Regions from separate parts of the Kitasatospora sp. NPDC018619 genome, predicted to be linked through region 2. Evidence: predicted binding sites of a transcription regulator. Region 2 holds the regulator's gene; the other holds the start of a gene.

Region 1 (11,813 bases), on a different contig from region 2:
CAGCAGCTGCGCCGGCTGATCCGCCGCCAGGGGCTGCTCCTCGGGCTGGGGGCCTCGGCGACGGGCGTGCTGCTGGGTGTCGCCCTCGGCGCGCTCGGCACGGCCGTGGTCGGCGGGCTCGACCTCGGACCGGTGCACCTGTCGCTGATGCCCTCCCCGCTGACCTGCCTGCCGGCCGGGCTGTTCGGCGTCCTGCTGACCCTGCTGGCCGTCCGCGGCCCGGCGAAGGCCGCCGCGGCCGTACCGGCGGTCGCCGCGCTCGGCGGCACCCCGGCGCCGGCCGGCGGAGCGGCCCGGACGCGGGCCGCGGTGTGGACCTCGGTGCTGCTGGTCGCCGGTACCGCGCTGCTGGCGGCCGGGGTGCTGACCCCACCGCCGCTGTCGCTGCTCGCCGTCACCGTCGGCGCCATCGCCGGCTTCTTCGGGGTGCTGCGGCTCTCCCACCGGGTGCTGCCCGCGGTCGTCGCGGTGCTCGGCCGGCCCGCCCGGCGGCTCGGCGGCACGGCCGGGCGGCTCGCCACCCAGCAGCTGCGGCTCAACCCGGGCCGCACCGGGGCGACCGGCTCGGCGCTGCTGCTCGGCGTGACGGTGATGGTCGGCGCGGTCACCGCGCTGGACATGACCTCGCGGTCGCTGGTGCCCGTGGTGTCCGCGCGTCAGCCCGGGGTCTTCTCGGCGACCGCCACCGGCGGCGGCGCCCTGCCCGCCGGGGCGCTCGACGCAGTGGGCGCACTCGGCGCACTCGGAGCCGGGCAGGGGCTGACCGTGGCCGCCGTCCGGTCCGCCACCGTCGAGGTCGACGGCCGGCCCACCGTGGTCGCCGCCGTCGACCCCGCCCGGCTCAACTCCTCGACGGACGACGTGGACCGGGCCCGCGCGCTCCCCGAGGGCGGCGCACTGAGCGGCCGTGGCGAGAGCGGGGTGCGCCGGGTCGGCGGCGTCGAGCTGCACCTCCAACCCGGGCGCAGCAGCCTGCCGTTCGCCCTCCAGGGCGGCGCCACCCTGCTGGTGACGCCCGCCACCCTGGACCGCCTCGCCCCCGGTGCCCCCGTCACCACGGTCTGGATCAGCCCGGCGGCGGGCGCCGACCGGCCGACCGCCCGTCGCGCCCTGGACCGCGCCCTCGCCGAGCACCCGCAGGTCACCGTCACCGACACGGCTGCCCAGGCGGACACCCTGGGTTCGTTGCTGGACCGGCTGAAGACCGTCAGCATGGTCCTGCTGTCCTTCTCCGTCGCCATCGCCGGCCTCGGCGTCGCCGCCACCCTGATGCTCAGCATCAGCGAACGCTCCCGCGAGATCGGCATGCTGCGCGCGATCGGGATGTCCCGCGAACAGCTGCGCCGGATGCTCACCCTGGAGGCGCTGCTGCTCTCCCTGGCCGGAGCCCTGGTCGGTACCGCCCTCGGCACCGTCTACGGCTGGGCGGCCGCCCGCTCGATCACCTCCACGGTGGGGACGGTCGGCACCCCGCCGGTCCTCCCGGTCCTGGCCGCCCTGGCCCTGACCGTCCTGGTCGGTCTGGCCGCCGCGGTGCTCCCGGCCCGCAGGGTCGGGCGGATGAGCGCGGTGGCGGCGATGCGGTCCGCCTGACCGGCGCCGCCGGGCCCGCCGGTGGGGGCGGGGCTCGCGCTCGGGGGTGCTCCGCAGAACGGCGGGGTCGAGGTCGGCGACGAGGAGTTCGGGTCCGTCCCCGCCCGCCTCGGCGATCAGCCGGCCGTCCGGGCCCCGGAGCGCGCTGCGGCCGCAGACGTGCGGCCGCCGGTGGGGCCGGTGTGGTGGGGGAGCACCGCGCAGAGGGTGCTGTCGAGCGTGGCGGCCGGGGCGTGCCCGGGGAGTCCGGAGTGGCAGCAGAGGCCGAGGCCGAGCCGCCAGCCGTCCCGTTCTGCGGTGCTGCCCCGCCGCTCGGGGCGGTGGTGGCCCCGCCCTCGGCTCCGGCCGGGGCTGCCCGTCGCAGCGGGTGACGAGGGCGCCGTCCGGCCCGAGGGCGACGGCGGAGAGGCGCAGCTGCCCGCCGTCCCGCACGGCGGCGTCGACGGCGGCGGCCGGGCCGGCCCCGCGGCAGGCCTCGGCCACCGGCGCGAGGCACGGATCGCCGGTGGCCGGGCCGGACCGCGTACCTGACGGGGACGGAGCTGATCGGCTCGGGCCCGTAGCCGGAGGGGGACTTCTCCGCGGACGGCACCAGCCGGGAGGTCCCCGGACACGGCCGGGCCCGGACAGGGCCCGGACAGGGCCCGGACGGTGGCGATCCGCAGCGGGCGCGCGGGGCAACCGGTGGGAGCGGCGGGAGCGGCGGGAGCGAGGCCGGCGGTGGGCCGGGACGTGGCCGCCGACCCGGAGCCCGGCGCCGCGGCCCGGCGCCTGCGGCCCGCGGCGGGCTTCAGCGGACGGTCTCGTCCGGGCGTTCCGCAGCGTGGCCCGGGGCTTGCGCCCGGGCGTGGAACGGTTCCTCGCCGTACGGCGGGGCGGCGGCGGTGCGCTGGGGGCGTCCGCCCGACACGAGGACCCGCTGGACCCGGGGCCGGGTACGCCAGTTGACCCTCCGTACGTCCCGGGCCAGCGCGCCGGGGCGCCAGAGCTGGATCACCGCGGTCACGGTGCCCAGCACGGCCCCCGCGGCCAGCCAGCCGGCCAGCACGTCGCTGGGCCAGTGCACGCCGAGTGCAACCCGGGTCCAGCCGACCGTCAGCACCGCCGCCGCGGCCACCGTGCAGGCGGCGGTCCGGCCGCGCCGGCGGACCCGGTACCAGAGCAGGCCGACCAGGACGGCGCAGGTGATCGCCGAGGCCATGGCGTGCCCGGACGGGAAGGGCGCTCCGACGGCGTGCGAGAGCGGATCGGGGAAGGAGGGGCGGTGGCGGCCGAAGGCCAGCTTCAGCGCCCACTGGGCGCCCCAGCCGACCAGGGCCTGGGCGGCCACCCAGCCGGCCAGCACCCGGGCGCCGATCAGCCAGAGCCACCCGGCGGCGATGCCGAGCAGTGTGCGCATCGTGACGGGGCCGCCGATGTCCGAGAGGGTCTGTACCGCGGCCGTCCAGATCCGGTGCTCCCGGCCGGCGGCGTGCAGATCGCCGATCCACTCCTGGTCGAAGTGGACCAACGGGCGCCACTGGCCGGTGACCAGGGCCGCCAGCAGGCCGAACAGCGCGGCACAGCCCAGCGCGAGCACGGCGTCCCGGAGGAGACTGCGGTTACGCGCCGTGAGGGCGGTCGTGCTGTTGGTCAGGTGCATGGCTGACACCTTCCCAGTGTGCTGTGCCGAGCAAGGGCCGGAGTGATAGCGATTCGGCATCGGTTCTGCGGAGGACCTGCGTGCGCCGGGGTGCGGCCCCGCCCGCCGGAGGGCGCGCGCGGGAACGCCGGCGGCCGCTCGCGGGTTCAACGGGGGGACGGCGTCCGCGTGAGGGTCGGGTGAAGAAAACGATCCCGGAACGGTCGCCCGGCGGTACGGGATGTGCCCAACTGGTCACCCACTGTCCAGAACCGGGGTGAAAACCGGCAGGATACTGCATCGCTGGGAAGAATCTGAGCGACTTGGGAATGTTGTCCGGAATCTGTTCGTTGGATCGTTACGTGTGAGCCCGCAGGGGCCCGCACTTCTTGCCCTCACGAGGCAGGCAGGCAGACCTCGGCAACACCAGCAAAGGGAGCAAGCATGGCCACCCGTGCCGTCGTTCGCGACAGGGCCGACCGGAGTCGCGCGGCCCGCCCGACCAACCTGGAGGCCGACCGCGACCTGGTCGGCATGTACCTCGACGAGATCGCCAGGACGCCCCTGCTCGATGCCGCCGAGGAGGTCGAGCTCTCGCTGCGGATCGAGGCCGGCGTGTACGCCCAGCACCTGCTGGACGAGGCCGAACTCCCCGAGGGCGTCACGCGCGAGGAGTTGGAGGCGATAGCCGCCGACGCCGAGCGCGCCAAGGACGTCTTCATCCGCTCCAACCTCCGGCTCGTGGTCGCCGTCGCCCGCCGCTACCCGCGCAGCGGCCTGCCGCTGCTGGACCTCATCCAGGAGGGCAACGCCGGCCTGGTGCGCGCCGTCGAGAAGTTCGACTACGCCAAGGGCTTCAAGTTCTCCACCTACGCGACGTGGTGGATCCGGCAGGCGATCACCCGCTCCATCGCCGACCAGTCCCGCACCATCCGGCTGCCCGTGCACCTGGTGGAGGAGCTGGGGCGGATCCGGCGGGTGCAGCGGGAGAAGTCCAAGGAGCTGGGCCGCGAGGCCGAGCCGGCCGAGATCGCGGCCGAGCTGGACACCACCGAGGCCCGGATCAAGGACGTACTGGACTGGGCGCGCGACCCGGTCAGCCTCAACATGGCGGTGGACGACGAGGGCGAGACCCAGTTCGGCGACCTCGTCGAGGACACCGGGGCCACGTCCCCCGAGGACGCCGTGATGGTCATGCTCCGCCGTGAGGAACTGGACGGCCTGATCGGGCGGTTGGACGACCGCACCGCCTCGATCATCCGCTCCCGCTACGGCATGGAGGACGGCCGCGAGCGCACCCTCACCGAGGTGGGCAAGCAGCACGGCCTCACCCGTGAGCGGATCCGCCAGATCGAGAAGCACGCGCTGGCCGAGCTGAAGAAGATCGCCGACCACGCGGGCTTCGAAGCAGCCTGAGCAGCCGCCTGGCACCGCCTCGTCCGGGCCCTGGTACGGAGCGCTCCGCACCAGGGCCCGAGGCGTGCCCCGGGGCTCTTAGGCTGGAAGGACGGAAGGCGGAACGAGTGGACGGGGTGGACGGAGTGGACGGCGTGAGCGAGCAGGGACGGGAAGAGGGCCGGGAGCAGGGCTCGGCGCAGGAGCCGCGGAAGGACGGGGCCGCCAGGGCCCGGCTGGTCTTCCGGGACCCGCTGGACCAGCAGTCCCGCGACGACACCGACGCCGGTTGGGGCGGGCGCCCCGGCGCGGGGGAGAGCGGTGCACGGGGGCTGGACTGGTACCTGAGCCAGCGCCCGCCGCACCACGGGGACTGAGGGGCGGGACCGGGGGCGGGCGGTGCCCGCCGGTCAGCGCAGCGGCGCGACCAGCGCGTCGCGGATCTGGGTCAGCAGTTCGACCTCCTTGGCCTCGGCCTCGGCCGCCTTCTCGGTGGCGCTCTTGCGGTGCGCGGCCAGCCGGTTCATCGGGACGATCAGGAAGAAGTAGACGACCGCCGCGGTGATCAGGAAACTGAGCGCGGCGCTGAGCACCGATCCCCACAGGATGAGGATCCCGGACGTGACCTCACCGGTCGGGCTGACCTCGCAGGGCCCCTTGAGGCAGGAACTGTAGGACGCGAGGTCCTTGGTCCCGAACACCCCAACGATCGGATTGATCACGCCTTTGACGAAGGCGTTGACGATGTTGGTGAAGGCCGCGCCGATGACGACGGCCACGGCGAGTTCGACGACGTTTCCACGCAGCAGGAATTCCTTGAAGCCCTTCATGCCGCCTCGAACGACGCCGCCGTCCACCGGTTACGGGTGATCTTCCGGAGCCCCGGACTGACAACCCGTCCGGCCCAGCGCGCCGCCCGGGGGCGGCGGCAGCCCGGCCCGCGCGGGCCCCAGTGCGAGCGCCGCCGCCACCGCGAGCAGCACCAGGCCGGGGACGCCGGCCCGCCGCCCCGCGCTGCGCCAGCGGTGCCACCCGCCGCAGCCGCGCCGGATCGGCGGGAAGCTCGGCAGCTCCTGCCGGGGCGGTACGGCGGGAGCGGGCAGCGGCAGGGGGAGGGGGAGGGAGAAGCTCGCGGTCGTCATCGACGGACCTCCGGGTGTCGGCGGACCGGCCCCTCGCGGACCGGATGCCCACACGATGGGCGTTTCCGGCGAACTCGGAAAGCACTTTCCCCAGGCCTGTGGACAACCCGGGCCCTGTGGACAACTTCGTTCGCCCGTCCGGGTGAGGCGGCCCCTCCCGAGCTGACCGAAGGCGCCCCCGCGCGTCCTCCGGGCCGCCCCCGGGGCCGGTTGAGCCCGTCGGGCCGGAAGCGCGGAAAGGCCCGCCGTCCCCGCGTTCGAGCGGGGCCGACGGGCCTTTCCCTGGTCTGCGCGCCGCCGGGCCGGGGCCCGGCGCCGAGGTCAGCTCGCGGCCGGAGCCGGGCTGGACGCTGCCGAGGAGCCGGAGCTCGACGACGAAGACGACGACGACGAAGAAGCGGACGACGAGGAGCCCGTGGACGAGGCGGACGCCGTCGAGGAGGCCGACGCCCCGGCGCCCACCGTGCTGCTGGAGGACGAGCGGCTGTCGGTCCGGTAGAAGCCGGAGCCCTTGAACACGACGCCCACGGCCGAGAAGACCTTGCGGAGCCGTCCCTGGCAGTCGGGGCACGTGGTCAGCGCCTCGTCGGTGAACTTCTGCACCGCCTCCAGGCCGTTGCCGCACTCGGTGCACTGGTACTGGTACGTGGGCACTTGTCTTCCTCCTGGCACTCTCGCCTGATGAGTGCTAACGATGGTCAATGATGCGGCATTCCGCGGGATCAGTCCAGCGACCCCGGTGTGAGATCGGCCCCGCGGCGCCCGTCGACCTCCGTCGGCACAGGCCCGACCCGGCCCCGACCGGCCCCGGCTCAGCGCTCGGCGACGCCGGCCAGCCGCATCGGGCGGTCGCCCTCGGCGGCCCCGGCGCCGGCCCCGGCCCCGGCCCGGGGCGCGACCAGCAGGTGCCGCAGCGAGACCAGCACGACCAGCCCCAGCCCGGCCCCGACCAGCGGCACCAGGAACCCGGTCGAGGGCCCGTGCCCGTCGATCAGCCGCCCGGCCGCCATCGAGCCGACCGCCAGCCCGAGCCCGATGGCGCCGGTCAGCCAGGTGAAGGCCTCCGTCTTGGCGCCGTCCGCGACCAGCGTCTCGACCAGGGTGTAGCCGCTGATCAGGGTCGGCGCGATGGCCAGGCCGCAGACCAGCCCGGCCGCGGTCAGCGCGACGAGGTTGGGCATCGCCCACAGCACCGAGCAGCCCAGCACCAGCAGCGCGTAGCTGATCAGCATCCGCTGCTGCACCGGCCGCCGCCAGGCGATCACGCCGTACAGCACGCCGGCCAGCATCGAGCCGCCCGCGAAGATCCCGTACACCGTGCCGCCGGCGTCGTGCTGCCCGACCGAGTCGGCGAAGGCGTTCACCGAGACCTGCATGCCGCCGAACACCGCGCCGACCCCGAGGATGGTCCCGGCGAGCAGCCGGACGCCGGGGGAGGCGAGCGCCGAGGCGCGCCGGACGCCGGGCTGCGGCACGATCCGGGCGGGGGCGGTGCGCCGCTGGGCGGCGAAGGCCAGCCCGCCGACGAGGGTCAGCGAGGCCTCGGCGACCAGGGCGGTGGCCGGGTTGGCGAGGGCGGCGATGCCGGAGGCCAGGATCGGGCCGATCACGAAGGTGAACTCGTCCGTCACGGACTCGAAGGCGAAGGCGGTGCTCACCCGCGCCGCGGACGCGTCGGTGGCGCCGCCCGCGGTGAAGGTGGAGACCCAGCGGGCCCGGACCATCGCGCCGACCTGTGGCACGCTCGCGCCGGCCGGCACGGCGGCCAGGAACAGGCACCACGCGGGGGCGTGGCCGAGCGCGAGGGCGATCAGCACGCCGACCGAGGCCGCGTGCACGACGACGGTCGGGACGAGCACCGCGGCCTGGCCGTAGCGGTCCGCGAGCCGCCCGGTCTGCGGCCCGATCAGGGCCTGGGCGACGGCGGCGACCGCGGTGACCGTACCGGCGGTGCCGTACGAGCCGTGGGTCTGCGTGACGAGCAGCAGGACGCCCATGCTGAGCATCGCGTACGGCAGTCGGGCCACGAGGGCGGGGGCCAGGAACGTCCAGGCCCCGGGGGTGCGCAGCAGCTCGCCGTACCCGACACGGGCGGGGGCCGGAGCCGCGGGGGCGGCCGCGGGGTGCGCGGCGGTGTCGACCGTTCGGCGCGCCGTCACGGTCGGTCCTTCCTGCTGCCTGGTAGCGCGGCAGGGCATGGTGGGGCCCCGACGGCGCCGAGAGTCGTCCTCTCGCGCGTCGACCGGGGTAGATACCGGGTCGGTCCGGCGTGGTGGCCGGGGGCCGGACCGCGGCCGCCGAGCGGTCGCGCCAACTCTGCGTCAGGCAGATGCTGGGGGTGGTCTAGCGGTGGTCATACGACGTGGTCGAACCAGCATACAGTTACGCGCGTAGACGCCGCCAGCCCGGCCCGGACGCACCCGCCCTGCGCTGACCGCCCGGGCCGGGGCCCCGCGCACCGACCGTCCCGGCCGAGGCCCCCGCAGACCGACCGCCCCGGCCGGGGCCCCGGCGCACCGACGGCCCCGGCCGCAGGCCTCACCGTCCGTTCAGCCACCCCGCGAGCTTGCCGCCCCGGTCCACGGCCCGCAGCCGCCGCTCCGCCGCCTCGCCGACCTCGTCCGTGGTGACCACCAGCAGCTCGTCGCCGCCGCGCAGCACCGTCGCCTTGTCCGGCACGAAGGAGTTCCCCTCGCGCACGACCAGGGTGACGGCCGCCCCCTTGGGCAGCCGCAGCTCGCTGATCTCCACGCCCGACATCCGCGACTGGGGGGAGAGCGCGACCGACAGCAGGTGCCCGTGCAGCTTCTCCAGCGGTGCGGACTCGATGCCGAGGTCCTGGCCCATGGCGCCCTCGTCGATCCGCAGCCGCTTGGCCACCCAGGGCAGGGTCGGCCCCTGGAGCAGGGTGAAGACGACGACCAGGATGAAGACGATGTTGAAGACGTCCTCGGCCCGGTGCGCGCCGGACACCACCGGGATGGTGGCCAGCACGATGGGCACCGCCCCGCGCAGCCCGGCCCAGCTCAGCAGCGCCTGCTCGCGGGCCGGCACCTTGAAGGGGGTCAGCGAGGCGATCACCGACAGCGGCCGGGCGACGAACACCAGCACCCCGCCGATCACCAGCGCCGGTACCACCGCGTCGCCCATGGTCTCGGGCGTGACGAGCAGCCCGAGCAGCACGAACATGCCGATCTGCCCGATCCAGGCCAGCCCGTCGGCGAAGCCGCGGACGGCCGGGCCGTGCGGCAGCTTGGAGTTCCCGAGGATCACCGCGCTGATGTAGACGGCGAGGAAGCCGGAGCCGTGCAGCAGCGCGCCGCCGGCGTACGCGAGCACGGTGAGCGCCATCACGGCGATCGGGTAGAGGCCGGAGGAGGGCAGGGCGACGTGCTTGAGGCCGTAGGCGCCGATCTTGCCGACGGCCAGGCCTATCACCGCGCCGATCGCCAGCTCGGCGGCGATCGTGCCGATCAGGACGTACCACGAGTCCAGCTCGCCGGTGGTGGCGAAGGCGACGACCAGGATGACCACGGGGGCGTCGTTGAAGCCGGACTCCGCCTCCAGCAGGCCGGTGAGCCGGTGCGGCAGCGGGACCATCCTCAGCACCGAGAAGACGGCGGCGGCGTCCGTCGAGGAGACGATGGCGCCCAGCAGCAGCGAGGTGCGCCAGTCCAGGCCGACCAGCCAGTGCGCGCCGGCCGCGGTGGCGAACACGCTGACGCCCACGCCCAGGGTGGCGAGCACGGTGGCGGCCGGCATCACCGGCTTGATCTCGCGCCAGCTGGTCTTGAGGCCGCCCTCGGCGAGGATCACCACGAGGGCCGCGTACCCGAGCACCTGGGTGAGCTCGGCGTTGTTGAACGTGACGCCGATCCCGTTCTGGCCCAGCGCCACGCCGATCCCCAGATAGACCAGCAGGCTGGGCAGCCCTGATCGGGTGGAGAGGCGGACGGCGCCCACCGCGAACAGCAGGATCACGGAGGACTCAAGCAGGAGCTGGTTCAGGTGGGAGACGTTCACGCAGGGGCACCTCGGGCAGGCAGGGGCGGACGGGGTGTCTGGCGGTGCTGTGGGGTTCGACGCGTTAAGAAGTCGTCAATACTCCCCTTGTGGATCGTTACGCAGTCTAACATTTTGCCATATCTTTAGCTTGGTCCCCCGTTCACGGTGCCCGGCCGACTCGGCCTAATGTGGTGCCCTGTCACGGCCGCAGGCCCTGGACACGCCCGCCCGCCCCGAAGTCAGGACCGCAAGGACCCAGATGCCCCGCTCGAAGAAGTTCCGGCGCGCCCGTCTGATCGTGATCGTGCTGGTCGTGCTGCTGGTGGCCGGTGCCGGCTACGGCGGCTACCGCGGGGTCTCCGCGGTCCGCGCCTCCTTCCCGGAGGTCGACGGCAGTGTCAAGGTGGCCGGCCTGAGCGCGCCCGTCGACGTCAAGCGGGACGCCAACGGCATTCCGCAGCTGTACGCCGACACGGACGAGGACCTGTTCCGCGCCCAGGGCTACGTCCAGGCGCAGGACCGTTTCTGGGAGATGGACGTCCGCCGGCACATCACCGCGGGCCGGCTCTCGGAGATGTTCGGCGACAGCCAGGTCGACACCGACGCCTTCATCCGCACCATGGGCTGGCGGCAGGTCGCGCAGAAGGAGTTCGACACCAAGCTGTCGCCGGAGACCAAGAAGTACCTCCAGGCCTACGCGGACGGCGTGAACGCCTGGCTCGCCGAGCACCCCGGCGGCAGCAGGGCCTCGCTGGAGTACGGCCTGCTCGGCGTCGTCAACGGCGACTACCGGCCCGAGCAGTGGTCCCCGGTCGACTCGGTGGCCTGGCTCAAGGCGATGGCCTGGAACCTCTCCGGGAACCTCCAGGAGGAGATCGACCGCTCGCTGCTGGCCCAGGACTTCGGCCCGGACAAGATCGCCGAGCTGTACCCGGACTACCCCTACGCGCGCAACGGCACGATCGTGAAGACCGGCACCGTGGCCGGCGAGGCCTACCGCCCCGCCGACGGCTCGCCGCAGTCCGGCGCGCCCGCCGGCACGGCCGCCACCGCGCAGGGCGCGGCCACCACCAAGGCGATGCTGCAGGGCCTGACCGACCGCATCGACGCGATGCCGCAGCTGCTCGGCCGCCCCGGCCAGGGCATCGGCTCCAACTCCTGGGTGGTCGCGGGCTCGCACACCACCACCGGCAAGCCGCTGCTGGCCAACGACCCGCACCTCGGCCCCGGCCTGCCGTCGGTCTGGTACCAGACGGGCCTGCACTGCCGGACCACCTCCCCGGCCTGCCAGTTCGACGTCTCCGGCTTCACCTTCGCGGGCATGCCCGGAGTGGTCATCGGTCACAACAATGACATCGCCTGGGGCTTCACCAACCTCGGCGCCGACGTCACCGACCTCTTCCTGGAGAAGGTCACCGGCCCGGACACCTACCAGGTCGACGGCAAGGACGTGAAGTTCGACCTCCGCAAGGAGACCATCAAGGTCGCCGGCGGGGAGGACCGCACCATCACCGTCCGCACCACCCAGAGCGGTGCCCCGCTGATCTCCGACCAGAGCAGCGAGCAGCAGAACGTCGGCAAGTACGCCCCCAACGGCACCTCCGCCCCCGACCGCGGCACCGGCGGCTACGGCGTCGCCCTGCAGTGGACGGCGCTCAGCCCCGGCAAGACCATGGACGCCGTCTTCGAGCTGGACAAGGCGAAGAACTGGGACGAGTTCCGTGCCGCCGCGAAGGACTTCACCGTCCCCGCGCAGAACCTGATCTACGCCGACGCCAGGAACATCGGCTACCAGGCGCCCGGCACCATCCCGGTCCGCGGCAAGGGCGACGGCAGCTACCCCGCCCTGGGCTGGGACTCCGCGTACCAGTGGAAGGACCCGATCCCCTTCACCGCGCTGCCCTGGAGCCTCAACCCCTCGGCCGGCTACATCGTCACCGCCAACCAGGCCGTGGTGGACCCGAGCTACAAGTACAACCTGACCAGGGACTGGGAGTACGGCACCCGCGCCAAGGAGATCACCGACCAGATCGAGGGCCTGCTCAGGAACAACGGCA
Region 2 (11,813 bases):
GCGGATCGCCGAGGACGGCGAGATCCTGCTGCGCGGCCCGGGCGTCATGCGCGGCTACCACAACCTGCCGGAGAAGACCGCCGAGGTGCTGGAGCCGGACGGCTGGTTCCACACCGAGGACATCGGCGAGCTCACCCCGGACGGCTTCCTGCGGATCACCGACCGCAAGAAGGACCTGTTCAAGACCTCCGGCGGCAAGTACGTGGCGCCCAGCGAGGTCGAGGGCAAGTTCAAGGCGGTCTGCCCCTTCGTCAGCAACATCCTGGTGATCGGCAACGGCCGCAACTACTGCACCGCGCTGATCGGCCTGGACGAGGCGGTCCTGCTGCCCTGGGCGGCCGAGCACGGCCTGGCCGGCCGGAGCTACGCCGAGCTGGCCGCCGAGCCGGCCGTCCACGAGCTGGTCGAGGGCTTCGTCAAGCGGGTCAACGCCGACCTCCAGCGCTGGCAGACGATCAAGAAGTTCCACCTGCTGCCGCGCGACCTCGACATCGAGCACGGCGAGCTCACCCCGAGCCTGAAGATCAAGCGCCCGGTGGTCGAGCGGACCTACGCGGACGCGGTGAGCGCCATGTACGCGGGCGCCAACGAGGCCTGAGCCGCCCCGCCCGTACGGCTCACCCGAAAGGGTGGGCCGTACGGGACAATGGGCGCATGCCCTCCGCACTCCCCGACGGCGAACCCGTGCCGTCCGACGGTTCCCTGCCCGCGCACGCCCTCGACGGGCTGGGCTCGCGGCCGTTCGGCTTCTACCTGCACGTGCCCTACTGCGCCAGCCGCTGCGGCTACTGCGACTTCAACACCTACACCGCCACCGAGCTGCGCTCCTCCGGGGCGGTCGCCTCGCAGGAGACGTACGCGGACAACGTGGTCGCCGAGATCCGCCACGCCCGCGCGGTGCTGGGGGACGCGGACCTCCCGGTGCGGACCGTCTTCCTCGGCGGCGGCACCCCGACCCTGCTGCCCGCCCGCGACCTGGTGAGGATGCTCGCCGCGATCCGCGAGGAGTTCGGGCTCGCCGAGGACGCCGAGGTCACCACCGAGGCCAACCCGGAGTCGGTGGACCCGGCGTACCTGGCCGAACTGCGCGAGGGCGGCTACAACCGGCTCTCCTTCGGCATGCAGAGCGCCCGGCCGCACGTCCTGCGGCTGCTCGACCGCCACCACACCCCGGGCCGCCCCGAGGCCTGCGTGGCCGAGGCCCGCGCGGCCGGCTTCGAGCACGTCAACCTGGACCTCATCTACGGCACCCCGGGGGAGTCCGACGACGACTGGCGGGCCTCCCTGGACGCCGCCGTCGGCGCCGGGCCCGACCACGTCTCGGCGTACTCGCTGATCGTCGAGGAGGGCACCCGGCTCGCCGCCCGGGTCAGGCGCGGCGAACTGCCGATGATCGACGACGACGTCCACGCCGACCGCTACCTGATCGCCGAGGAGGCGCTCACCGCCGCCGGTTACTCCTGGTACGAGGTCTCCAACTGGGCCACCGCCGCCGAGGGCCGCTGCCGCCACAACGAGCTCTACTGGACCGGCGCCGACTGGTGGGGGGCCGGCCCCGGCGCCCACAGCCACGTCGGCGGCGTCCGCTGGTGGAACGCCAAGCACCCCGCCGCCTACGCCCGGGCCCTGGCGGAGGGCCGCACCCCGGCCCAGGCCCGCGAGGTGCTGGCGGAGGAGGACCGCCGGGTCGAGCGCATCCTGCTGGAGCTGCGCCTGGTCGAGGGCGTCGCCCTGGACCTGCTCACCGCCGCCGGCCGCGAGGCCGCCGCCCGGGCCCTCGCCGACGGCCTCCTCGCCGCCGGGCCGTACGAGCGGGGCCGCGCCGCCCTGACGCTCCGCGGGAGGCTGCTGGCGGACGCGGTGGTACGCGACCTGGTGGACTGACAGCCGTCGACGTGGTGCCGGCCGGCGGAGGGAGCGCCCAAGGACCGCCGCCGTCGACCTACGCCTGATCCGGCAGCGTCACGAAGTCGATCAGCTCCTCGACCCGGCCCAGCAGTGCGGGCTCCAGGTCCTTGTAGCTGTCCACCTTCGCCAGGATGCGCTTCCAGGCCGCCGGGGTGTCCACCGGCCAGCCGAGGCGGCGGCAGGTGCCCTCCTTCCAGTCCTCGCCCATCGGGACGTCGGGCCAGCCGGGGATGCCCACGCTCGACGGCTTCACGGCCTGCCAGACGTCGATGTACGGGTGGCCGACGACCAGCACCGCGTCCCCGGTGACCCGGGCGGCGATGCGGTGCTCCTTCGTCCCCGGGAGCAGGTGGTCGACCAGGACGCCGAGGCGCCGCCCCGGGCCGGGCGCGAAGTCGGCGACGATCGCGGGCAGGTCGTCGATGCCGCGCAGGTACTCGACCACCACGCCCTCGATCCGCAGGTCGTCGCCCCAGACCCGCTCCACCAGCTCCGCGTCGTGCCGCCCCTCGACGTAGATCCGGGACTCGCGGGCGACCCGGGCCCGGGCGTTCGGGACGGCGAGCGAGCCGGAGGCGGTGCGGGCCGGGGTGCGCGGCGCCGCCGGGCCGGCCGGCCGGACCAGGGTGACGACCCGGCCCTCCAGCAGGAAGCCGCGCGGCACCAGCGGGAACACCCGGTGCTTGCCGAAGCGGTCCTCCAGGGTGACGGTGAACCCCTCGGCGGTCTTCTCGCAGCGCACCACCGCCCCGCAGAAGCCCGTCCCCGCCTCCTCGACCACCAGGTCCCGCTCGGCGGGCACCTCCGGGGCGGGGGCCTGCTTCTTCCACGGCGGGGTCAGGTCGGGTCCGTACGGGCGGCTGCGCATACGGGTGATCATAGGGACGGCGGGCGGCGCGTCAGAGGCCCGGCGCGCCCCAGACCGGGAACCAGCGGCCCAGGTCCTTCTCCAGCCGCAGGTCGTTCCCCAGCATCGCGTTGACCTGGAGCTCCAGCGGGCTGTTGCGCCGCTCCCCGCCGCCCGGCACCGGCGCGAAGGGGTAGAACGTGCCCCGCTTGTAGAGGTAGACCAGGGCCAGCGACTGCCCCTGCGGATCGCGGAAGCCGACCAGTGAGCAGAGCAGCTGCGGGCCGAAGCCGTTCGCCTCCAGCTCGCTGTTGACCGCGTGCAGGTCGTTCACCAGCTCCGGCAGCTCCCCGGGGGCGTGCCGGGCGAGCAGCCAGGAGTAGCCGTAGCCGTCCTTGGAGGCCTCGACCGGGACGCCGCCGCGCCCGGTGTCCGCGTCCAGCAGCGCCCGGACCTGCTGCTCGACCTGCACGAAGGCCGCCCCCTCGACGGCGGCGAAGCAGACCGAGCCGAGCCCGGTGGGCAGGAACCCGGCCCCGGCCTCCAGGGTGAGCGCGGCGGACGGCACACCGAACAGCTGGTCGAGGTCGGGCTTGACGGGCTTGGTGCGGCCGAACAGGGTGTCCAGGAATCCCACGGCGGTCCTTTCGGGGCTCAGGGGCGCAGGGGCACAGGGTCAGCGGCCGAGCTGCTCGGAGATCCGCGCGAGCTGCTCCAGCCGCTTCTCCAGGCTCGGGTGGGTGGAGAACAGCTGGGTGGCGCTCTCCCGGGCGCTCAGCGCCGGGGCGAAGTAGAAGGCGTTGTACGGCTGCGCCTGGCGCAGGTCCCTGGTGGGGATGGCCGCGATCTGCCCGGTCACCTTGGTGAGGGCGGAGGCCAGGGCGCTGGGCCGGCCGGTGAGCTGGGCGGCGGCCCGGTCGGCGGCGAGCTCGCGGTAGCGGGACAGCAGCCGGGTGAGCAGGAAGCTGACCGCGTAGACGACGATCGACACCAGCGGGATCACCAGCGCCAGGAGGGCCGCGTTCTGGTCGTTGTTGTTGCGCCCGCCGCCCATGAAGCCGCCGTACACGGCGATCCGGGTCATCGCCCCGGCGAGGACGCCGAGGAAGCCGGCGATCGTCATCACCGCGACGTCCCGGTGGGCGACGTGCGACAGCTCGTGCGCGAGGACGCCCTCCAGCTCCTCGGGCTCCAGCCGGCGCAGCAGCCCGGTGGTCACGCAGACCACCGCGTTCTGCGGGTTGCGGCCGGTGGCGAAGGCGTTCGGCATGTCGTTGTCGGCGACCGCGACCCGGGGCTTGGGCATGTCGGCCAGGGCGCAGAGCCGGTCGACGGTGCCGTGCAGCTGGGGGAACTGCTCCGGGGACACCTGGTGGGCGCCCATCGCCCGCTCGGTGATCTTGTCGCTGAACCAGAACTGGGCCACGAACAGCCCGCCGGAGATCAGGACGATCAGCGGCCAGGCGCCGCGCAGCAGCGCGATCAGCAGTCCGGTGAAACCGACGTACAGCAGCCCGATCACGAACATCGTCGCGACCATGCGGCCGGTCAGGCCGCGGTCGGGTGCGAAGCGGGTGTGCTGGCCCGAGCTCGACATCGCTTGCTCCTCCGTTCGCCGTCGCTTTCGATGCTGCCACCCGGACGGCCTCCCGGCACCACCCCGGCGCAACCGGCTTCGAACCGCCGGGGCCCCGCGGGCCGTGTGCGGGACTGCGGGGAGGATCACCCCGGTCCGGCCGTTCCTGCGGTACGGCCCGGGCCGTACACTGGCAGGTACGGTTTTGGCACTCGGGTGTTCAGAGTGCCAGGGCGAGGGCCTCCGGGAGCGGCCTTCGGAAGCAAGGGACACAGTCGGAACAACGTGCGAAGACGGAGGTACGCGCCCATGGCCGGTGAGGTCCGCCAGCTGGACGAACGCAAGCTCGCCGTGCTCCGTGCGATCGTGCAGGACTACGTGGGCACCGAGGAGCCGGTCGGTTCCAAGGCCCTGGTGGAGCGGCACAACCTCGGGGTCTCCCCGGCGACCGTCCGCAACGACATGGCGGCGCTGGAGGAGGAGGGCTACATCCACCAGCCCCACACCAGCGCCGGACGCATCCCGACCGACAAGGGGTACCGCCTCTTCGTCGACAAGCTCGCCGAGATCAAGCCGATGAGCGCCCCCGAGCGCCGGGCCATCCGGCACTTCCTGGACGGCGCGGTCGACCTGGACGACGTGGTGGCCCGCACCGTGCGGCTGCTCGCCCAGCTGACCCGGCAGGTCGCGGTGGTGCAGTACCCCTCGCTGTCGCGCTCCACCGTCCGGCACATCGAGCTGGTGGCGCTGGCCCCGGCCAAGGTGATGCTGGTCCTGATCACCAACACCGGCCGGGTCGAGCAGCGGATGGTCGACTGCCCGGGCCCGGTCGGCGAGACGGTGCTGGCGGACCTGCGGACCGGGATCAACGCGAGGGCCGCCGGTCGGCGCCTCCCGGAGGTCCCGGGGCTCCTGGAGGACCTGCCGGCCCAGTTCGAGCAGGCCGAGCGGCCGACCGTCAGCACGGTCCTGGCAACCCTGTTCGAGACGCTCGCCGAGCAGAACGAGGAGCGGATCATGCTGGCCGGCACGGCCAACCTGACCCGCTTCGGGCACGACTTCCCGCTGTCCATCCAGCCGGTGCTGGAGGCGCTGGAGGAGCAGGTCGTCCTGCTCCGCCTCCTGGGTGAGACCGCGGACGCCGCGATGACGGTCCGGATCGGGCGGGAGAACACGTACGAGGGGCTGACGTCCACCTCGATCGTCTCCGTCGGCTACGGTTCGGGCGACGAGAGCGTGGCGAAACTGGGTGTGATCGGTCCGACCCGGATGGACTATCCGGGCACAATGGGGGCGGTGCGAGCGGTGGCGCGGTACGTGGGCCAGATCCTGGCCGAGTCCTAGCAAAGTCCTCCGCCGGAAGTCCGGCGGGGGCGTCCAGTCGCAGCACTACTACAGGCGGAACAAGCGGAGCATTTGGTGGCCACGGACTACTACGCGGTACTCGGCGTCCGACGGGATGCGGGGCAGGACGAGATCAAGAAGGCGTTCCGGCGCCTGGCACGCGAACTGCACCCGGACGTCAACCCGGACCCGAAGACGCAGGAGCGGTTCAAGGAGATCAACGCCGCTTACGAGGTGCTCTCCGACCCGCAGAAGCGCCAGGTCTACGACCTCGGCGGGGACCCGCTGTCCCCGGGCGGGGGCGGCGGGGCCGGCGGCTTCGGCGCCGGTGCCGCGGGCTTCGGCTTCTCCGACATCATGGACGCCTTCTTCGGCGCCGCGGCCGGCCAGCGCGGCCCGCGCTCGCGCACCCGCCGCGGCCAGGACGCCATGATCCGGCTGGAGATCACCCTGGAGGAGGCCGCCTTCGGCACCACCAAGGAGCTCCAGGTCGACACCGCCGTCACCTGCACCACGTGCAGCGGCGAGGGCGCGGCCCCCGGCACCTCGGCGCAGACCTGCGACATGTGCCGCGGCAAGGGCGAGGTCTCCCAGGTCACCCGGTCCTTCCTGGGCCAGGTCATGACCTCCCGGCCCTGCCCGCAGTGCCAGGGCTTCGGCACCGTCGTGCCGACCCCGTGCCCGGAGTGCGCCGGCGACGGCCGGGTGCGCGCCCGTCGCACCCTGACCGTCAAGATCCCGGCCGGTGTCGACAACGGCACCCGGATCCAGCTGGCCGGCGAGGGCGAGGTCGGCCCCGGCGGCGGCCCGGCCGGCGACCTGTACGTCGAGATCGCCGAGACCACCCACACGATCTTCCAGCGGCGCGGGGACGACCTGCACTGCACCGTCACCATCCCGATGACGGCGGCCGCGCTCGGCACCCAGGTGCCGCTGCAGACCCTGGACGGGCTGGAGGAGGTCGACATCCGGCCCGGCACCCAGTCCGGCCAGTCGATCCCGCTGCACGGCCGGGGCATCACCCACCTGCGCGGCGGCGGCCGGGGCGACCTGATAGTGCACGTCGAGGTGAAGACGCCCAGCAAGCTCGACGCCGAGCAGGAGGAGCTGCTGCGCCGCCTGGCGGTGCTGCGCGGCGAGGAGCGGCCGTCCGGCCAGTTCGCGCCGGGCCAGCAGGGCCTGTTCTCCCGGCTGAAGGACGCCTTCAACGGCCGGTGAGCCGTCACCCGCGGAAGGGGTGCCCGGGGGCGGACCCCGGCGCCCCTTCCGCGTTGTCCCGCCCCACCCCCGGAGGTTCCCCGCATGACCGCGCCCGTCTTCGTCGTCGAGACCGAGCGGATCGCCGCCGCCGCGCCCGGGGCCGTGGTGCGCCTGGACGGCCCGGAGGGACGGCATGCGGCCGCGGTGAAGCGGCTGGAGCCGGGTGAGGCGGTGACCCTGGCCGACGGGTCGGGGCTCGGCGTGGACGGCACCGTCACCGGCGTGCTCGGCAAGGACGCGATCGACGTGGCGGTCGCCGCCGTGCGCCGGGAGCCGCGGCCCGAGCCGCGGATCGTGGTCGTCCAGGCGCTGCCCAAGGGCGACCGCGGCGAGCTGGCCGTGGAGACCATGACCGAGGTCGGCGTGGACGTGGTGATCCCGTGGTCCGCCTCGCGCTGCATCACCCAGTGGAAGGGCGAGCGCGGCGCCAAGTCGCTCGCCAAGTGGCGGGCCACCGCCCGGGAGGCGGGCAAGCAGTCCCGCCGGCTGCGCTTCCCCGAGGTCCGGGACGTGGCGACCACCCGGCAGCTGGCGCCGGTGCTGGCGCAGGCCGCGTTCGCCGCCGTGCTGCACGAGGAGGGCGCCGAGCCGCTCGCGCACGCCGGGCTGCCGCAGGGCGGGGACATCGTCCTGGTGGTCGGCCCGGAGGGCGGGGTCTCCCCGGAGGAGCTGGCCGCGTTCGCCGAGGCGGGCGCCAGGCCGTACCGGCTGGGCCCCTCGGTGCTGCGCACCTCCACCGCCGGGGTGGCGGCCGGCGCGCTGCTGCTGGGGCGCACCGGCCGCTGGGCCTGAGGGGCTCTACCAGCCGCCGGCGGGCGGCGCCGGGAGTCCGGGGAAAGCCGCCCGGAGCGTTGCCGCGGCTGCCTAGGCTGGCCGGGTGACGGACTCCCTGAGCACCTCCCCGAACGGCTACCTGCGCCATCCCCACCTGCACGGCGACCTGGTCGCCTTCGTCGCCGAGGACGACCTGTGGCTGGCCCCGCTGGACGGCGGCCGCCCCTGGCGGCTGACGGCGGACCACCTGCCGGTGCACCACCCGCGGTTCTCCCCGGACGGCCGGCACCTCGCCTTCACCTCCACCCGGGACGGCGCCCCCGAGGTGCACGTGGTGCCGGTGGACGGCGGCCCCTCGCGCCGGCTCACCCACTGGGGCAACGACCAGACCCGGGTGCTGGGCTGGACGCCCGACGGCCGCCCCGTCGCCGCGACCGCCGCCGGCGAGCCGAGCCTGCGCCGCACCTGGGCGCACGCCGTGCCGCTGGACGGCGGCGAGCCCCGGCGGCTGCCGTACGGGCCGGTCGGCGGGCTGGCCTTCGAGCCGGGTGGCGAGCGGGTGCTGCTGAGCAGCGTCAACGGCCGCGACCCGGCCTGGTGGAAGCGCTACCGGGGCGGGCGGGCCGGCCGGCTGTGGCTCGGCCGGGAGGAGTTCGCCCGCGTCCACGCCGGGCTGGACGGGCAGCTGGACTCGCCGCTGTGGCTGGCCGGGGCGGACGGGCAGGAGGGCCGGATCGCCTTCCTGTCCGACCACGAGGGCGTCGGCGAGCTGTGGTCCAGCCTCCCGGACGGCACCGACCTGCGCCGCCACACCGCCGACCCGGACGGCTTCTACGCCCGCGGCGCCACCACCGACGGCACCCGGGTGGTCTTCTACCGGGCCGGCGACCTCTGGCTCCTGGAGGACCTGGCGGGCGCCGAGCCGCGCCGGCTGGACGTCCGGCTGGCCGGTCCGCGGGCCGGGCGCCGCCCCCGGCCGGTGCCCGCCGCGCACTGGCTGGACTGCGTCGCCCCCGACCGCACCGGCCGGGGCAGCGCCGTGGTGGTGCGCGGCAGCGTGCACTGGCTGACCCACCGCGAGGGCCCGGCCCGGGTGCTGGACGAGACCCCGGGCGTGCGCGCCCGGCTGGCCCGGGTGGTGCCCGGCGAGGACGGCGCCCAGGGCGTGCTGTGGGTCTCCGACGCCGAGGGCGAGGACGCCCTGGAGTTCGCCCCCGACCTGCACGGCGCCGAGCGCCGCCGGCTGGCCGCCGGGCGGCTCGGCCGGGTCAACGCGCTGACGGTCTCCCCGGACGGCAAGCGGGCCGCGCTCGGCGTGCACGACGGCCGGGTGCTGCTGGTCGCGCTCGCCGACGGCACCGTGCACGAGCTGGACCGCAGCGCCGACGGCGAGGCGTCCGGCCTGGCCTTCAGCCCGGACTCCGGCTGGCTGGCCTGGTCGCGCCCGGCGCGCGGGATGGGCCCGTACTCGCTGCGCCAGATCGTGCTGGCCGACCTGGCCACCCGGACGGTCGGCGAGGTCACCCAGCCGCGCTTCGTGGACACCTCGCCCGCCTTCACCGCCGACGGCCGCTACCTGGCCTTCCTGTCGGTGCGCAACTTCGACCCGGTCTACGACGCGCACGTCTTCGACCTGTCCTTCCCGAACGGCTGCCGCCCCTACCTGGTCACCCTGGCCGCCGACACCCCCTCCCCGTTCGGGCCGCAGCGGGCCGGGCGCCCGCTCGGCGGGGAGGAGGACGAGCCGAAGGCCGGGAAGGCGGACGGCGGGGAGGCGGCCGGCGCCGCACCGGCGACCAGGGTGGACCTGGACGGCATCGCGGACCGGATCGTCCCCTTCCCGGTCGAGGGCGGCCGCTTCGAGAAGCTGTCCGCCGCCAAGGACGGGGTGCTCTGGACCAGGGCCCCGCTGACGGGCGAACTCGGAGACGAGGCCGCCTCGTTGGACGACGACCGGCCCCGCCCCGTGCTGGAGCGCTTCGACCTGCGCAGGCGCCGGGTCGAGCAGCTGGTGCACGGCCTGGACGGCTTCGCGGTCAGCGCCGACGGCACCCGGGCGGCCGTGCTGGACGAGGGCGAGCTGCGGGTCGTGCCGGCCGACCGCAAGGGCGGCGACGACGAGGAGACCACCGTCGACCTGGCCCGGCTGCGGGTGACCGTCGACCCGGCCGCCGAGTGGCGGCAGATGTACGCCGAGAACGGCCGGCTGATGCGGGACAACTTCTGGCGCCCCGACCTCTCCGGCGTCGACTGGGCCGGGGTGCTGGAGCGCTACCGCCCGCTGGTCGAGCGGATCGGCTCGCACGACGAGCTGGTGGACCTGCTGTGGGAGGTGCACGGCGAGCTCGGCACCTCGCACGCCTACGTGGTCCCGTACGGCCGGTACACCGACCCGGCCCGGCGCCAGGGGCTGCTCGGCGCCGACCTCGTCCGGGACGGCGGGCAGTGGCGGATCGCCCGGATCCTGCCCGGGGAGTCCTCCGACCCGCGGGCCCGCTCCCCGCTGGCCGCGCCCGGCGCCGCGATCCGCCCGGGCGACGCGCTGCTCGCCGTCGACGGCCGCCCGGTGGACCCGGTCACCGGCCCGGCCCCGCTGCTGGCCGGCACCGCGGGGCGGCCGGTCGAGCTGACCGTGGCCGGCCAGGACGGCACCGACCGGCGCCACCCGGTGGTCGTCCCGCTCGCCGACGAGGAGCCGCTGCGCTACCACGACTGGGTGGCCGGGCGGCGGGCCGCGGTGCGCGACCTGTCCGGCGGGCGGCTGGGCTACCTGCACATCCCCGACATGCAGACGGCCGGCTGGGCCCAGCTGCACCGCGACCTGAGCGCGGAGATGGCCCGGGAGGGCCTGGTGGTGGACGTCCGGGGGAACCGGGGCGGCCACACCTCGCAGCTGGTGGTCGAGAAGCTGGCCCGGCGGATCATCGGCTGGGACGTCATCCGGGACACCGACCACGCGGTGCCCTACCCGGCGGACGCCCCGCGCGGCCCGGTGGTCGCGCTCGCCGACGAGTTCACCGGCTCGGACGGCGACGTGGTCAGCGCGGCCGTCCAGAGCCTCGGCATCGGCCCGGTGGTCGGCACCCGCACCTGGGGCGGGGTGATCGGCATCGACAGCCGCTACCGGCTGGTCGACGGCACCCTGGTCACCCAGCCCAAGTACGCGTTCTGGCTGGAGGGCCGCGGCTGGGGCCTGGAGAACCACGGCGTCGACCCGGACGTCGAGGTGCCGCACGCCCCGCACCAGTGGGCGTCCGGCGAGGACCCGCAGCTGGCCGAGGGGGTCCGGCTCGCCCTGGCCCGGCTGGCCGAGCGCCCGGCCCGGACGGCGCCGCCGCTGCCCTGGGCCTGAGCCGCCGGGGCGGGGCGCCGGCACGGCCCCCGCACCGCCCCGGGCGGTGCGGGGACGCGGGTAGGATGCGGGGCTGTTTCTTGATCCACAGCTCACGGGGGAACCAGATGGCGCAGGGCTACCCGCCGCCGCAGTACGGCGGTCCGTACCCACCGCAGCAGCAGCCGCAGCCGTACGCGCAGCCGTACCCGGCCCAGCCGTACCAGCCGTACCCGAACCAGTACCAGCAGCCGTACCAGCCGCAGCCGTACGCCCCGCCCCACCCGCGGCGGGCGCTGCCGCCCTGCCCCAGGGAGGCGGGCGGCGGGCGGCGCTTCCTGGCGATCGTGCTCGACTGGCTGTTCGCGGTCGGCCTCGGCTTCGCCGCCGCCAACGCCGCGAGCCGGCCGAGGACCCGGACCGTGGCGGGCCACGCCGTGCACAGCGGCGGCCCGGTGGTGCCCTACGTCGTGGCGCTGCTGGTGGTCGGCCTCGGCGCGTCCTTCCTCAACCAGGTGGTGCTCGCCCGGCTGACCGGCTTCAGCGTGGGCAAGGGGATCCTGGCGATGCGGGTGGTGCGCCGCAAGGGCGTGGTGCGACCGAACACCTGGCGGCTCACCAGGCGCTGGCTGATCGGCTTCGTCATCCTCGCGGTCGCCTTCCTCACCGAGGACTTCGACACGGAGGACGGCGACGTCGTCGGGATGCGCGCGGTGCGCTGGAAGCACCTCCGGGAGTACCAGCAGGCCGCCGCCGGGCTCGGCTAGGCTGCG

The links. Region 2 encodes HrcA, which represses chaperone genes, less so after heat shock. Its sites were predicted from a motif close to TTNGCACTCNGNNNNNCNGAGTGCNAA; they were not measured.
Region 1: the regulator HrcA is predicted to act here: its motif matches at 6,417-6,443, upstream of ACH5AR_RS25120 (FmdB family zinc ribbon protein).

Annotation. Positions count from the first base shown of each region.
Region 1 covers NZ_JBISAI010000016.1:157,647-169,459, reverse strand. Annotated here, with positions in the region: gene ACH5AR_RS25150 (ABC transporter permease) at 1-1,593, shown strand, start outside; gene ACH5AR_RS25145 (phosphatase PAP2 family protein) at 2,384-3,235, opposite strand; gene ACH5AR_RS25140 (sigma-70 family RNA polymerase sigma factor) at 3,659-4,630, shown strand; gene ACH5AR_RS25135 (hypothetical protein) at 4,765-4,986, shown strand; gene mscL (large conductance mechanosensitive channel protein MscL) at 5,020-5,439, opposite strand; gene ACH5AR_RS25125 (hypothetical protein) at 5,470-5,751, opposite strand; gene ACH5AR_RS25120 (FmdB family zinc ribbon protein) at 6,073-6,405, opposite strand; gene ACH5AR_RS25115 (MFS transporter) at 6,564-7,910, opposite strand; gene ACH5AR_RS25110 (potassium/proton antiporter) at 8,290-9,774, opposite strand; gene ACH5AR_RS25105 (penicillin acylase family protein) at 10,016-11,813, shown strand, end outside.
Region 2 covers NZ_JBISAI010000006.1:150,548-162,360, forward strand. Annotated here, with positions in the region: gene ACH5AR_RS11470 (AMP-dependent synthetase/ligase) at 1-598, shown strand, start outside; gene hemW (radical SAM family heme chaperone HemW) at 655-1,884, shown strand; gene ACH5AR_RS11480 (DUF3097 domain-containing protein) at 1,943-2,776, opposite strand; gene ACH5AR_RS11485 (hypothetical protein) at 2,808-3,392, opposite strand; gene htpX (zinc metalloprotease HtpX) at 3,432-4,352, opposite strand; gene hrcA (heat-inducible transcriptional repressor HrcA) at 4,641-5,675, shown strand; gene dnaJ (molecular chaperone DnaJ) at 5,751-6,893, shown strand; gene ACH5AR_RS11505 (16S rRNA (uracil(1498)-N(3))-methyltransferase) at 6,978-7,727, shown strand; gene ACH5AR_RS11510 (S41 family peptidase) at 7,813-11,061, shown strand; gene ACH5AR_RS11515 (RDD family protein) at 11,142-11,807, shown strand.